DNA from 2 places in the Lentibacillus daqui genome. Region 2 is predicted to be linked to the other one. Evidence: a T-box and tRNA genes for the amino acid it is inferred to sense, from the RefSeq annotation. Region 2 holds a T-box; the other holds one or more tRNA genes.
The links. A T-box is a leader RNA that pairs with one kind of tRNA and senses whether it is charged. The one in region 2 lies ahead of serS (serine--tRNA ligase), so its partner is inferred to be a tRNA-Ser.
Positions count from the first base shown of each region.

Region 1: it has a tRNA-Ser gene. The T-box ahead of serS (serine--tRNA ligase) is inferred to sense a tRNA for this amino acid. The anticodon was not compared.

Region 1 covers NZ_CP114176.1:391,154-397,950, forward strand. The annotation lists gene O2S85_RS02075 (RNA-guided endonuclease InsQ/TnpB family protein) at 1-266, shown strand, start outside; gene O2S85_RS02080 (short chain dehydrogenase) at 649-1,248, opposite strand; gene O2S85_RS02085 (thioredoxin family protein) at 1,399-1,740, opposite strand; gene helD (RNA polymerase recycling motor HelD) at 1,929-4,238, shown strand; gene O2S85_RS02095 (hypothetical protein) at 4,400-4,609, shown strand; tRNA gene O2S85_RS02100 (tRNA-Ser) at 4,691-4,783, opposite strand; tRNA gene O2S85_RS02105 (tRNA-Thr) at 4,787-4,862, opposite strand; gene lipA (lipoyl synthase) at 5,190-6,149, opposite strand; gene O2S85_RS02115 (lipoate--protein ligase family protein) at 6,142-6,797, opposite strand, start outside.
Region 2 covers NZ_CP114176.1:14,055-20,851, reverse strand. The annotation lists gene O2S85_RS00080 (NAD(P)H-quinone oxidoreductase) at 1-646, opposite strand, end outside; gene O2S85_RS00075 (MATE family efflux transporter) at 790-2,139, shown strand; gene serS (serine--tRNA ligase) at 2,246-3,520, opposite strand; T-box leader at 3,592-3,801, opposite strand; gene pdxT (pyridoxal 5'-phosphate synthase glutaminase subunit PdxT) at 3,948-4,553, opposite strand; gene pdxS (pyridoxal 5'-phosphate synthase lyase subunit PdxS) at 4,569-5,453, opposite strand; gene O2S85_RS00055 (serine hydrolase) at 5,514-6,797, opposite strand, start outside.

The DNA of each region.
Region 1 (6,797 bases), 380 kb from region 2:
ATGAACGGGATACAACCAAAACCTGTTGTGTCTGTAGTCATCAGGAGAAAAAGGACCCTTCCATTCGCAGCTTTACATGTGTAAACTGCGGTACAACGCTTTCGAGAGATATCAACAGTGCAGTTAATATCGGAAAGAAAGCCAAAAAGCGATTGCCTCGCGCAGGCTACATAGGTGTGGAATCCCCTATGTATACAGTGTGGTGGGATTTTAAACAGGCAAAGATTGCTTGTGGTTTGACCCCATCTGCTGGCCTCGGGAAGTAAATCCGAGGGTTGAAACAAACATTTTTCTTGGTAACAGAGAAGAGGTCTTTGGTTAATTTTAGGCTTAATTTCGGTTAGGTTTAAATAGACAAAGGAGTGCGGACAGTTGCAACGAAGGTTAACGATGATATCAAGAATCTCGAATTGTTTATTATCATTAACGACTTTTCACTTGATGGGGAAGCGGAGGACGATTGATTACGGTAACACATCTTAGCTATCATTTTATGGTTGGAAAAAAAGACAGACAACATATCCGGACTCTTGGAAATCTTCTATAGCTAAAAAAGATAACAGCAAAAATCCTGGCTTAGGTATATACTGGCCAGGATTTTTACTGTACTTAAATTTAGTTGCGTGCTGACAATTTCGAGTTGTAAACTTAATACACCTCGTAATTTTGCCCTGTCTGTGCCCCGAGTACACTCTTTTTATATGCTAGTGCAACACGTTGGGCAGGAACTGGGTCAAACCCTTGGAAGAGACTCTCCAACCGATCCCAGGATTCCTGAACGGCATTAGGGCTGACACTATTAATCCGGATTCCCCGCGGCATTTCGATGGCGGCCGATTTAACGAATGCCTTGACACCACCGTTGGCCATCGCCGCAGAAGCCCCCTGACGAATCGGGTCATCCATCATAATACCGGTTGTTAGTGTAAAGCTCCCATTATCGTTTACATGGTCTAATCCCAGAAGCACCAAATTGATTTGCCCCTTTAGCTTGCTTTCAATTCCCTTTTCATTCAATTCCGGAGTCAGTTCTGAAACAGAGGCAAAATTGGCACCACCAGAGGCATTAATAACCGCATCCACCCGTCCGACTGTTTCATACATGTTGCGGATGCTGGCTTCCGAGGTGATATCAACCTGTACATCGGCACCATTTCTTCCCGCCCGAATGAGGTCATGATCTTTTTCTAACGTTTCTACAACCTTTTTTCCAATGGTGCCACTAGCACCGACGATAAGTATTTTCATTGGTCTACTCCTCCTGTTCATCGTGCTGGTACTTACTAATGATAACATGCTTGAAAAAATAATGTGAAATCACTCAACATAAAGGCATCTGTAAATAAATTTATGTGCAATCACCTGACTTATGATTCTTATCAACAAGCAATGGCTGAATCATTCAGATGATCCAGCCATATGTTGATATATTTTATTTATTTTTTCCTCTAACAAATCCAGCGGAACGATTCGGGCCTCACGGATATATTCTTTTCCATCGATAAAAAATAATAGGATGGGCACGGTAAAAACGGAAAATGCTCCAGCTATTTCCGGTACCTGATCAGCGTTGATATGACCTAACGCCACTTCAGGGTAATTTTTCATTAATACTTGTACTTGTGGGAACAGACCGTGACATACACTGCAGTCGGGGCGTGATATAAACAGGAAGGAGAGTTGATGGTTTCGGATAAAGTCATTTATTGCGGAAAGCGAGGTTAGTTCTGTAAATTCCATCGTAAAAACCTCCATAAAAAAACGCCGCGTATAAATTGCAAAACATCCTTGCAAGCTAAGCGCTAACGTTGTATCATTAAAATATTACTGATGTTTTAATTTCAATCCACACAGTTTACACACACTAATTTTACTACATTTAAATCAAAATGTCAATATATAAGTCTTAACTCAAATGGGGGAGTTCGATGAGTGAAGAAAACGAAAATCGGGAAGCGGAACAACACCGGGTGAACCAAGTAATTGAGGAAATTCACCAACGACAGAAAAAGTTATATGCGAAGTCATCCGGGTTAAAGGAAAGTGTTATCGATCTGCGGCAAAACTTCTGGGAGGATGTGACCGTAAATCTGGATGAACCTGATGATGTTATCGAAACACAGGCAAGTATCAAACAACAAGCAGAACTATTATCCGAACGCGAACGATTCCATGGAAAAATAGGTGAGGAATTAAAAACGTTAAAACGACTAAAAAACAATCCCTATTTTGGCCGGATTGATTTTCGAGCGGATGGGGAAACCACAAGTGAGCCGATTTATATCGGGATTGCCTCATTGATGGATCAGCTTGACGAGGAATTTCTGGTATATGATTGGCGCGCCCCAATTTCCAGCCTTTATTACGATTACTCCCCTGGAAAAGCTGCATATCAAACCATGAGCGGTACCATTTCAGGCGAGATGACGCTAAAAAGGCAATTTATTATCCGTAACGGCGTCATTAAAGGGATGTTTGATACAGGTGTTACCATTGGCGATAAACTGTTGCAACAAGCGCTTGGTAATAATGCCAGTACGACAATGAAAAGTATCGTGTCCACAATTCAAAAGGAGCAAAATAAAATCATCCGTGACGAACGGCATCGTTATCTTGTGGTTCAGGGCGTGGCTGGCAGCGGCAAAACATCCGCTGCATTACAACGAATTGCATTTTTAATGTATAGACATCGCGAGACATTACATGCTGATAATGTTGTCTTATTTTCACCAAACCCGTTGTTTAGTAGTTATGTAGCCAATGTCCTGCCTGAACTCGGAGAAGCGAATGTGCGACAAACGACTTTTTATGAATATTTGGTAGACAAAATCGGAAGTAAGCTAACCGTTGAGTCACCATTTCAACATATGGAATATAAATTAACGGGAGCACAGGATGAAGATTATCAAACAAAAATGGCATGTATTGATTATAAATCAGGTATCACGTTTAAACAGCATTTGGATGCGTTTATAACAAGTTTAGCGGAAGAAGGATTAATTTTTAAAAATATATCATTTCGTAAACAGGTATTTGTTACCAAAGAACAAATCCAAGACTATTTTTATTCCCTTCATCCGGCTATTGCCATTCCAAATAAATTAGAGCTTGTTGCCAAATGGTTGCTAAGTGAAATACAGAAGCAACAGCGTAAGGAAAAAAACAAGGATTGGGTCATGGAGCAGGTTGAGTTATTGGATAAAGAGGAATATTTGCAGGCCCATTACCATATGCAAAAGCAGGATCAGGATGAGTTATATGCGGATGAAACGGAAGAAGACTTTTTGCGGGAAAGAGTGGTAAAAAAAGCCTTTTCCGGATTGAAAAAACGCGTAAAGCAATTCCAGTTCGTGCATGTTCTGGCAACCTATCGGAAATTTTTTACCGATTGGTCGCCGGCAGTTGCTCCAAGCCATTGGCAGGAAATAAAGGAACAGACTATTGCCGCCCTTTCTAAAGGGTACTTGGCATGGGAGGAGGCAACTGCATATGCATATTTTAAAGGGTGTCTGTTAGGTGACAGTGCCGATCGATCAGTCCGTCATTTATTGATTGATGAAGCGCAGGATTATTCGCCATTTCAGTTTGCCTACATCAAGCACCAATTCCCTTATACAAGGATGACGCTGCTAGGAGACGTGAATCAGGCAATCTACACGCATACTATTCAGGGAAGCCCGCTTGCACCAGCCCAAGCGGATGAAAGTTATGAACGAATTGTCTTGACTAAGAGCTATCGATCCACCAAACAAATTGTGGACTTTACAACCCAGTTTGCTCCCGAGGGTGAAATGATCGAGCCATTTAACAGGGAGGGCAGGAAACCGCTGTTGGTTACTTACCAGGGAAATGCCGCTGATCCGCTGGTTAAAACAATACAGAAATTGAAAGAGAATGGTCATGAAACGATTGCACTTATTTGTAAAACGCAGCAAGGTTGTGACGAACTGTTTGAACAGTTACATGGCAGATGGGCTGTAACGCGGATCAATGAAGAAACCCGCTCGTTTCAAAAGGGCATTTTACTATTGCCGGTGTACTTAGCGAAAGGAATTGAATTTGATGCAGTGATTATTCCGGAAGCATCGGCCAAAACGTATACGACAGAAGCAGATCGGACGTTATTTTACACGGCTTGTACAAGAGCAATGCATGAACTGGTGATGCTAACGGATAGTACGCGCAATCCATTTATATTGGAAGCACAAGAAGATAAATATGAGGTGTTAAACGCGTAGATAAGGGAGTCCCTTCAACATCGTGTTGGAGGGATTTCCGTTCTATATCGGAAAACTATTTTTTTCGATGATTCATGTTTGTACTTATAGTAAAATATAGATAGGATAGAAGGAATTCTTTGATCCCCCTTTGATAGATAAGGGCAAAAGGAGTGATACCCATGAATGGCGGGAACTGGTATGATTGGATAACACCAACTAATCCGTTTGTGGCAGTGCTGTTAAGTATGCTGCTGATTTTAGGAGTTGCAATTATTGCCTGGTTTGAGGATAAGAAAAACTTTAAAACCCCTTTGTTAATATTAATTACAGGATTTATCTTTGCGATTATTGGCGTACTTTTTCTGCATTCGATTGGGTTTTATAAATAGGTTTGGGATTTAATCAAACGAGATCAAGAAGAGAAATTGTAGAAAAGGTGTGAAAAGATTATTTGATTATGTATCAATTAATGGCGGAGAAGGTGGGATTCGAACCCACGCGACGCGAAAACGTCCTAACGCATTTCGAGTGCGTCCCCTTCAGCCGGGCTTGGGTACTTCTCCGGATGGTGCTGGTGAAAGGATTCGAACCTTCGACCCCGTCATTACGAGTGACGTGCACTACCAGCTGTGCTACACCAGCATCTAAAGTATGACTTTTTTTGTAAAGCACATAGAGTATCATAATACATTTTAATCATTTCTTCAACTATTTTGCGGTGATTTTTTAAAGTTAGAGAGCAGAATTCGGTTAATTTTCGGCGTGCGAGTCATGACTTAAAGTGGGAACAATTGCGAACCGCCGATAAAAGTGCTGAAACCGTCGATAATTTACCCGAAATCGCCGTAAAACTGGTTGAAACCGCCGTTAAATAGCCGGCTATGAATAACCAAATCATTGTAAACGATAAAACCCCAGCAGATATATATAATGAGCCGGGGTTTTCATTTGGGAAATCATGATCACACTTTAATTGTTAAACATCTCCAAAGAAAAATCTACTTTCTTATTCTCCTGCTCCTCATAGCCTTTCATATAATTGATCCTGCGCTGGGCTGAAGCTTGGCTGACCTGCTCATCGGCATGGTAGGAAGATCGTACAAGCGGGCCTGATTCACAATGACGGAATCCTTTTTTTAAGGCAATTTCTTTTAGTTCCGCAAATTCATCCGGGTGGTAGTAACGTTCAACCCTTAAGTGTTTTTTTGTTGGTTGCAAATATTGACCGATTGTCATGATGTCTACGTTGTGTGCCAATAAGTCATCCATCGCTTGTAAAATTTCTTCTTTTTCTTCGCCTAGACCGACCATAATACTTGATTTGGTTGGTGTATTTGGTGCTATTTCTTTTACCCGTTCCAGCAATTGTAAGGAACGGTCGTATTTTGCAATTGCCCGTACGCGTTTAGTTAATCTGCGTACTGTTTCAATGTTATGGTTAAAAATGTCTGGTTCACTATCCATTAAAGTATGCAGGCTTTCGTAGTCACCTTTCATGTCCGATGGTAACACTTCAATCGTGCAGCCAGGGTTTTCACGGCGGATGGCTCTTACCGTTTCCGCAAATACCGCAGCGCCCCCATCATTTAGGTCATCGCGAGCGACTGCTGTCACAACAACATGTTTTAAGCCCATAATCGATACGGATTCCGCAACACGAGTAGGTTCTCCCCAATCCAGTTCGTTTGGTAATCCAGTTTTAACTGCACAAAAACGGCAGCCGCGGGTACAAGTGTCACCAAGAATCATAAAAGTTGCCGTTTTTCGTTCACTCCAGCATTCGTGGATGTTCGGACAGCGTGCTTCTTCGCAAACGGTATTTAATCGTTTATCACGCATGAGTTTCTTTAATCCACGGTAAGATTGGTTCGTATTGATTTTTGTTTTCAGCCATTCCGGTTTTCTTATGTATTCCTCCTGTTTAGCCATTAAGTACACGCTCCTTTGAATGATGTTTGAAATTCCAATCATGATTGCTGTATTTATCAGCAGCTAGCTGGTAGACTTCCTCCCATTGCTGATTGGTTAATTCAAATGGAGATAGTTTGATATCTACTCCAGTTTCAAAACCTTGTTTAAACGCGTCTTTCATAGTGCTCATGGATATGGATCGGTTTGTTTCTTGACGGATGGTTGTTGCTTTTGTATCAAATGCTGCTCTTTTTCTTTCTCGTATTTCCTCACTTGGAAAACGGAATAGATCGAAAAGTATCGTTTTGTTCATGGAATGTGGAATCGATCCATGCTGCAGCAATACTCCTTTTTGCCGGGTTTGTGCATTGCCGGATATTTTCTTCCCACCCGCCAGCAACTCGTATAACGCCGGTCTTTCAAAACACACTGCAGAACGGTTTTGAATGGAATGTCTTTGTTTGGCATAATCGACTGTGATTCCTAAATTGGCATACCCGTCAAAGATACCCTTGGATAGAACATAGTAAGCTTCCGTGATAGATGCTGGGATAAATGATTTGTTCTCCGCAATAACAAGACTGTAGGTTAACTCATCATCGTGCAGTACCGCACTACCACCGGTTAACCGGCGAACCACTGGTATCCTATACTGTTGCAATGCTG
Region 2 (6,797 bases):
CACCAATAAAATCAAGAATCACATCGACACCGGCTTGATTTGTCACCTTTAATACTTCTTCGTCAAATTGTTGTTCTTTATAGTTGATTCCGACATCCGCACCAAGGGATCGACAATAATCCAGTTTTTCTTTGGAACCAGCAGTGGTAATAACCTTTGCGTTGGTCAATTGCTTGGTTAATTGGATTGCGGCTGTACCAACTCCGCTACCACCAGCATGAATTAATACGGTATCCTGGTTGGTCAGATTCCCCAACCAAAACAATGTCTGATAAGCTGTGAGGAACACTTCCGGAATTGCCGCCGCTTCTTGAAATGACAGGGCATCGGGAATAATCATCGCCCGATTAGCCGGCATGACAGCATACTCAGCATAACCGCCACCGTTTACTAATCCCATAACCCGGGTACCAATTTCTATATGGCTATCAGCACCAGCATCCACCACGACACCGGCAACTTCAATGCCAAGGATCGGGTTCGTCATATAACTGGCCCCTTGTTCCCGGGTCATGATATCTGTACGGTTGATCGCACATGCTTTGACCTGAATAAGTAGTTCATCATTGTCTATCTTCGGTTTGGGCCGATCGGTAATCTGTAATTGCTCTGGTCCGCCAGGGTTTGATACAACTACTGCTTTCATGATTGATTGCTCCTTTTTTATTTGAGTTAATAGTATCATACTAAAATATTTCATAAAGACAAGCAACTATTGGAAAACAGTTTAATGGACTATTACTATAGGAAAAATTAAAATGAAGATATTATGCAATCGGGGTGATCTTGATGAGCATGGTAAATCAACGATTGGATACCCAGTCCGTAGCTAAAAGCTTTTTTCAATACTTTATCCCAACACTGCTTGGCATGATGCTAATGTCAGTCAACATTGTCGTGGATGGTATTTTTGTCGGGAATGGTGTCGGTTCGGTCGCCCTGGCCAGTGTCAATGTAGCTGTTCCGGTGTTTTCCATTATTATCTCCATTTCCTTGCTTATCGGAGTTGGCGGGGGAACGATCTATTCGATGAAAATGGGTGAAGGTAAAACAAAACAAGCACAGCAGTTGTTCACCATAGCCTTTGCGCTATTAACCACCATAACCGTGATTATTGCTGTTATTTGTTATTGGAACATGGAGAACATTGCGCTGCTTTTCGGTGCAAATGAGGAAACTTTGGACTATGCGGTTGATTATATGCGTGTCTTATTTATTTTCTCATTGATCTTAGCATGGGAAAATTTTTTCAGTATTTTTGTACGTAATGACGGTGATCCACAACTCGCCATGATCGGTCTGGTTGTCTCCGCCTTACTTAACATTGTCCTCGATTATTGGATGGTCTTTATTTTGAAGCTTGAGGTAACCGGGGCAGCACTGGCAACCGTGATTGCTACGTTAATTGGTCTGATTATTTATCTGTTCCACTTTTTCAAAAAGGGAACAGCTTTAAAGTTTACTCGCCTGCATTGGGATAAAACCGCTTTGAAACGAATTAGCACGATCGGTGTGCCTAGTTTTCTTTCCGAAGCAGGAACGGGAATTTTTGTGATGGGCTATAATATTGCAATTGCCCATTATGCAGGTACAACAGGCCTTGCTGCGTTTTCTGTGATTAATTATTTGCATACCTTTATGTTTTTGGCCTTTATCGGTATCGGGCAGTCTATTCAGCCGATGATTAGTTATTACCATGGGGCAAAGCAGGATGCGTCCATCAAGCAAACCGTTAAAATCGCGGAAATTACCGGGCTTATTCTTGGTCTCATCTTCTTGGCGATCGGCTATGTTGGGGCAGACGTATTAGTAGCAATTTTTGGAGTAACTGATGAAGTAACTGCTGAACTTGCAACTAAGGGGATAAAACTATTTTTCCTTGGCTATTTGTTTATGGGCACCAATTTTATTTATATGACCTATTACCAGTCAATCGGTTATGTACGACCAGCGATCGGCATTACACTGTTCCGCGGGTTTATTTTATTGATTGGAGCACTCTACATCTTGCCACTTTGGTTTGGTACAACTGGAGTTTGGCTGGCCCTGCCAGTGGCGGAAGGATTAGTTGCCATTACCCTAATATTCTTTTCCAAGGGTGGCGTTATGGGAAAAAGAACGCAATCACCTGGGTATTAACGATGTAATAGGTAACCCCCCAGAATGTGGAAACTCCGGGGGGGCTTCATGTTTCTACTTTAACAACGCATGAATGGGTCGTACATCGGAAACATCACTGAATGATTCACTTTATATATTCTTTTCCACCCATGTAAGGCTGCAATACTTCCGGAACTGCAACAGAGCCATCTTCCTGCTGATAATTTTCCAGGATGGCGGCAACGGTTCGGCCCAGTGCCAATCCAGACCCATTTAAGGTGTGGACAAATTCCGGTTTACCATTCTCCTCACGACGGAAGCGTATACCCGCACGCCTTGCTTGGAAATCCTCAAAGTTAGAACACGATGATATTTCCCGGTATGTTTCCTGGTTTGGAATCCACACCTCAAGATCGTATTTTTTTGCAGCTGTGAAACCAAGATCACCGGTACACATGCTCATCACCCGGTACGGCAATTTCAATAACTGTAACACTTTTTCAGCGTGACCAGTTAATGCTTCCAATGTCTCATATGAATCCTCTGGTTTGGTAAAATGCACAAGTTCCACTTTATTAAATTGATGCTGGCGAATCAGACCGCGTGTATCGCGACCGGCAGAACCTGCTTCAGAACGAAAACAGGCACTAAAAGCAACGTATTTTTTTGGCAGATCGTTTTCCTTTAAAATTTCTCCACGATAATAATTGGTTACTGGTACTTCTGCGGTCGGAATCAGGAAATAATCCCAGTCTGATATTTGGAATGCATCTTCTTCAAACTTCGGCAATTGCCCGGTTCCCGTCATACTTGTACGATTAACCATATACGGTGGCAACATTTCCTCATAACCATGTTCATCGGCATGCAAATCCATCATGAAGTTAAGCAGGGCCCGTTCCAAGCGTGCACCCAAGCCTTTATAGTAAACAAATCTGCTACCCGTTACCTTTCCAGCCCGTTCGAAATCAAGAATATCAAGATCAGTAGCGATATCCCAATGTGGTTTTGCGTCAAATGCGAATGTTGGGAGGTCTCCCCATTGACGAACTTGCACATTATCATCCTCATCTTCACCAACCGGTACACTTTCATGAGGGATATTAGGGATAGAAAGCATCATGTGTGATAGTTTTTCTTCAATTTCCTTTAGCTCTGTATCGAAGGCTTTAATTTGCTCACCAACCCGACGCATCTCTTGAATGACAGCATCGGCATCTTTTTTTTCTTTTTTCAAAGCAGATATCTGTTGGGAAGCTTCATTACGTTTTGCTTTTAATTGTTCCGTTTCGGCAATTAATTGGCGACGTCTTGTATCAAGTTCAACGAATTTCTCCAGTTCCGATAAATCCTCACCCCGATGGGCAAGTTTTCCTTTTACCTCATCAAAGTTATTGCGTAAATACTTCATATCAAGCATTTCCTTTTCCTCCTATTTCAATCTGTTTAGTTCCAGCAACTTTCTCATTAAAAAACTCCCGTCCCTAATAAAATAGGGACGAGAGTTTTTTCCCGCGTTACCACCCTTGTTGAAGATAACATCTTCCGGCTCCAATCATAACGGTGATTTAACCGGGTTTACCTACTTAATTCAGCAAACCAGTTCAAGGATGGATTCGCAGTATGTTTGCATCGATTCACACCAGCCATCGACTCTCTGTTAACAAATGATACTGTTACTATTCCTATCATTACTTTTATAATCCTTTATTACCTAATATGATAGCTAACTTGCCCTTATGAAGCAAGTGTTTTTAAAAAGCTAAGAAAGTATAAAAATCCAGCCTACATTCAGCTTATGCCAGAATAGGCCCCGTCCGGCTCCAGCGCCCAGCGGCTAGCAAACTTCAGGTTTGTACGCCGCTAACCGGGCGCTTACGCCTTTGTTCTGAGTCTTCCACTATTTGAGCAAAATATTCCATAAACCGGTTATCATCGGTTAATTCTGGGTGAAATGCAGTACAAATATAATGCTCTTGTTTGGCTGCAACGATTTTATCGTCATACGTTGCCAGCACTTCAACACCATCGCCAACTTCCAATATGTATGGCGCACGGATAAAAACGGCATTGAAGTCCTCGGCAACATGGCTAATCGGCAATTGGACTTCAAAGCTGGCCACCTGACGTCCGAATGCATTTCTGGCTACCTTCATATTCATTAATCCTAAATGAGCCTCTTGCCCGGAGATTTCATTTGCCATTAGGATCAGTCCGGCACAAGTACCAAAAATCGGTTTTCCCTTTGCACCAAATTCCTGGATCGCGGTAAAAAAACCATAGCTATCAATCAGCCTGCGCATTGTCGTACTTTCACCGCCAGGCAGGATCAACCCATCAATTTCTTCCAGCTGCCCTTTATGCTTTATTTCTACAGCTTTTGCCCCGGTTGCTTCAATGGAACGAATATGCTCACGTACAGCACCCTGTAATGCCAGTACACCTATTATCATCGGTATTCCTTCCTTCTATTCACTGCGATCCTGCATACGGTCGCCAGCTGCAAGTGTACTCATTTCAATTCCCTTCATTGCTGTACCAAGTCCTTTGGATAGCTCAGCAATTAATCCATAGTCTTGATAATGGGTGGTTGCTTCCACGATTGCTTTGGCAAACCGTTCTGGATTATCTGATTTAAAGATACCGGAACCAACAAATACACCGTCTGCTCCTAGTTCCATCATTAATGCCGCATCACTCGGTGTCGCAACCCCACCTGCAGCAAAGTTAACAACTGGAAGTCGGCCTTCTTCACGAATTTGTAATAGAAGTTCATATGGTGCGCCGATTTCTTTGGCATAAGTCATGACCTCATCCGCTGACATTGCCGTAAGCTTACGGATTTCTGATTGCACCTGGCGCATATGACGAACTGCTTCGACGATATTTCCTGTTCCCGGTTCCCCTTTTGTCCGTAACATGGATGCACCCTCACCAATTCGACGCGCTGCCTCGCCTAAATTACGGCAACCACAAACAAATGGCACGGTGAAATCTGATTTTTTTAAATGATAAACTTCATCAGCTGGTGTTAACACTTCACTTTCATCAATATAGTCTACACCCATCGCTTCCAATACGCGGGCCTCAACAATATGACCAATTCGTGCTTTCGCCATTACCGGAATGGATACCGCGCGCAAAACTTCCTCGGTGACTGTTGGGTCAGCCATCCGGGCAACACCTCCTGCAGCACGAATATCGGATGGAACACGTTCTAACGCCATAACAGCAACTGCCCCTGCTTGTTCAGCTATTTTAGCCTGCTCAGCGTTCACCACATCCATGATAACGCCACCTTTTTGCATTTCCGCCATTCCGCGTTTAACACGATCTGTACCAGTGTTTGCCATTTAGAATTCCCCCTCTTGTCATTTTTCTATCTACTCTATTATAATACGAAATCCTTTATACTAAAACCATCCTTTAACCATATCAACGAGTGATGAAAATAGATTACTGAAAAAACCGCCGATGGAACCAAGCATAAGCATAAACCAATTCTTTTTATCAACTGTTTCCGTTGCGACAATATCAACCTGATCAGAACCAGCTGTATCAGTGATATACCCATAATCATTTTCTCCATTATACTTTACTTCAGCTGTACCAACTTTTTCTCCTTTTTTAATTGGAGCTGTTAACTCACCATTTTCATTTAACTTACGCTTATCAATATGATACTCAAGCGAATACCCTTCTTTATCGCCTTTTTCAATCGGTTGCTTGACTTGCTTGTTGATAGCAATTTCAACTTTATCTTCTTTGCCTTTGGTTACAGGGAGGGTTTTTTGGTCTTTTAGTTGATAACCTTTGGCAAACAACTCTTTATCCTCAAAGTTTTGAAATCCATAGTCAAATAGTTTGGCTGTTTCTTTAAAGCGTGCATTATCATTCTTCGTTTTCATCACCACGGAAATCAGCCGGTGACCATCACGTTCTGCTGTTCCCGTAAAACAATAGCCAGCAGTATCCGTAAAGCCTGTTTTCAGTCCATCTACCCCTTCATAATAGAATTGGGTCAATGAGCTTGCATCTTTTTTATCATGCTTTAACATCCAGTTCCAGTTGGTGATTGCCTGATCTTCAAACTTCGCTTTTGGAATACTGGAAATTTCCAATGCTTTAGGGTAATCCTTAATCAGATTATAAGCAAGTAATGCAGCGGATCGTGCGGACAATAGATTGTCATCATCTGGTTTTGTGCCTTTTGGATGGTTTTTACCCAGGTCTTCATTTGCTAACCCGGTTGCGTTAACAAACTTGTAATCTGGCAATCCCATTTCTTTCGCTTTTTTATTCATTAACTTGACAAAATCACCCTCGGAACCACTAATTAATTCCGCAAGTGCAATCGCTGTACCGTTATCAGAATAAATTGCCATTGCATTGTAAAGATCACGAACCTTATAATCTTTGTTTTGTTTTAAACCTACACCAGAAAAGCTATCATCTGCAGATATGCTATATGGATAATCACTAATCTGTGTGGTTGTATCCCAGCTGATTTGACCTTCATCGATTGCTTCCCATACCAGGTATTCGGTCATTATTTTGGTCATACTAGCTGGAGGAAGGGCCTCATCAGAATTTTTTTCGTAAAGGATTTTTCCCGAATCTGAATCAACCAGAATAGTTGATTCAGCATCAATGTCTACTGCTGCCTGTACTGTAAATGGCTGTACCATAAATGATGT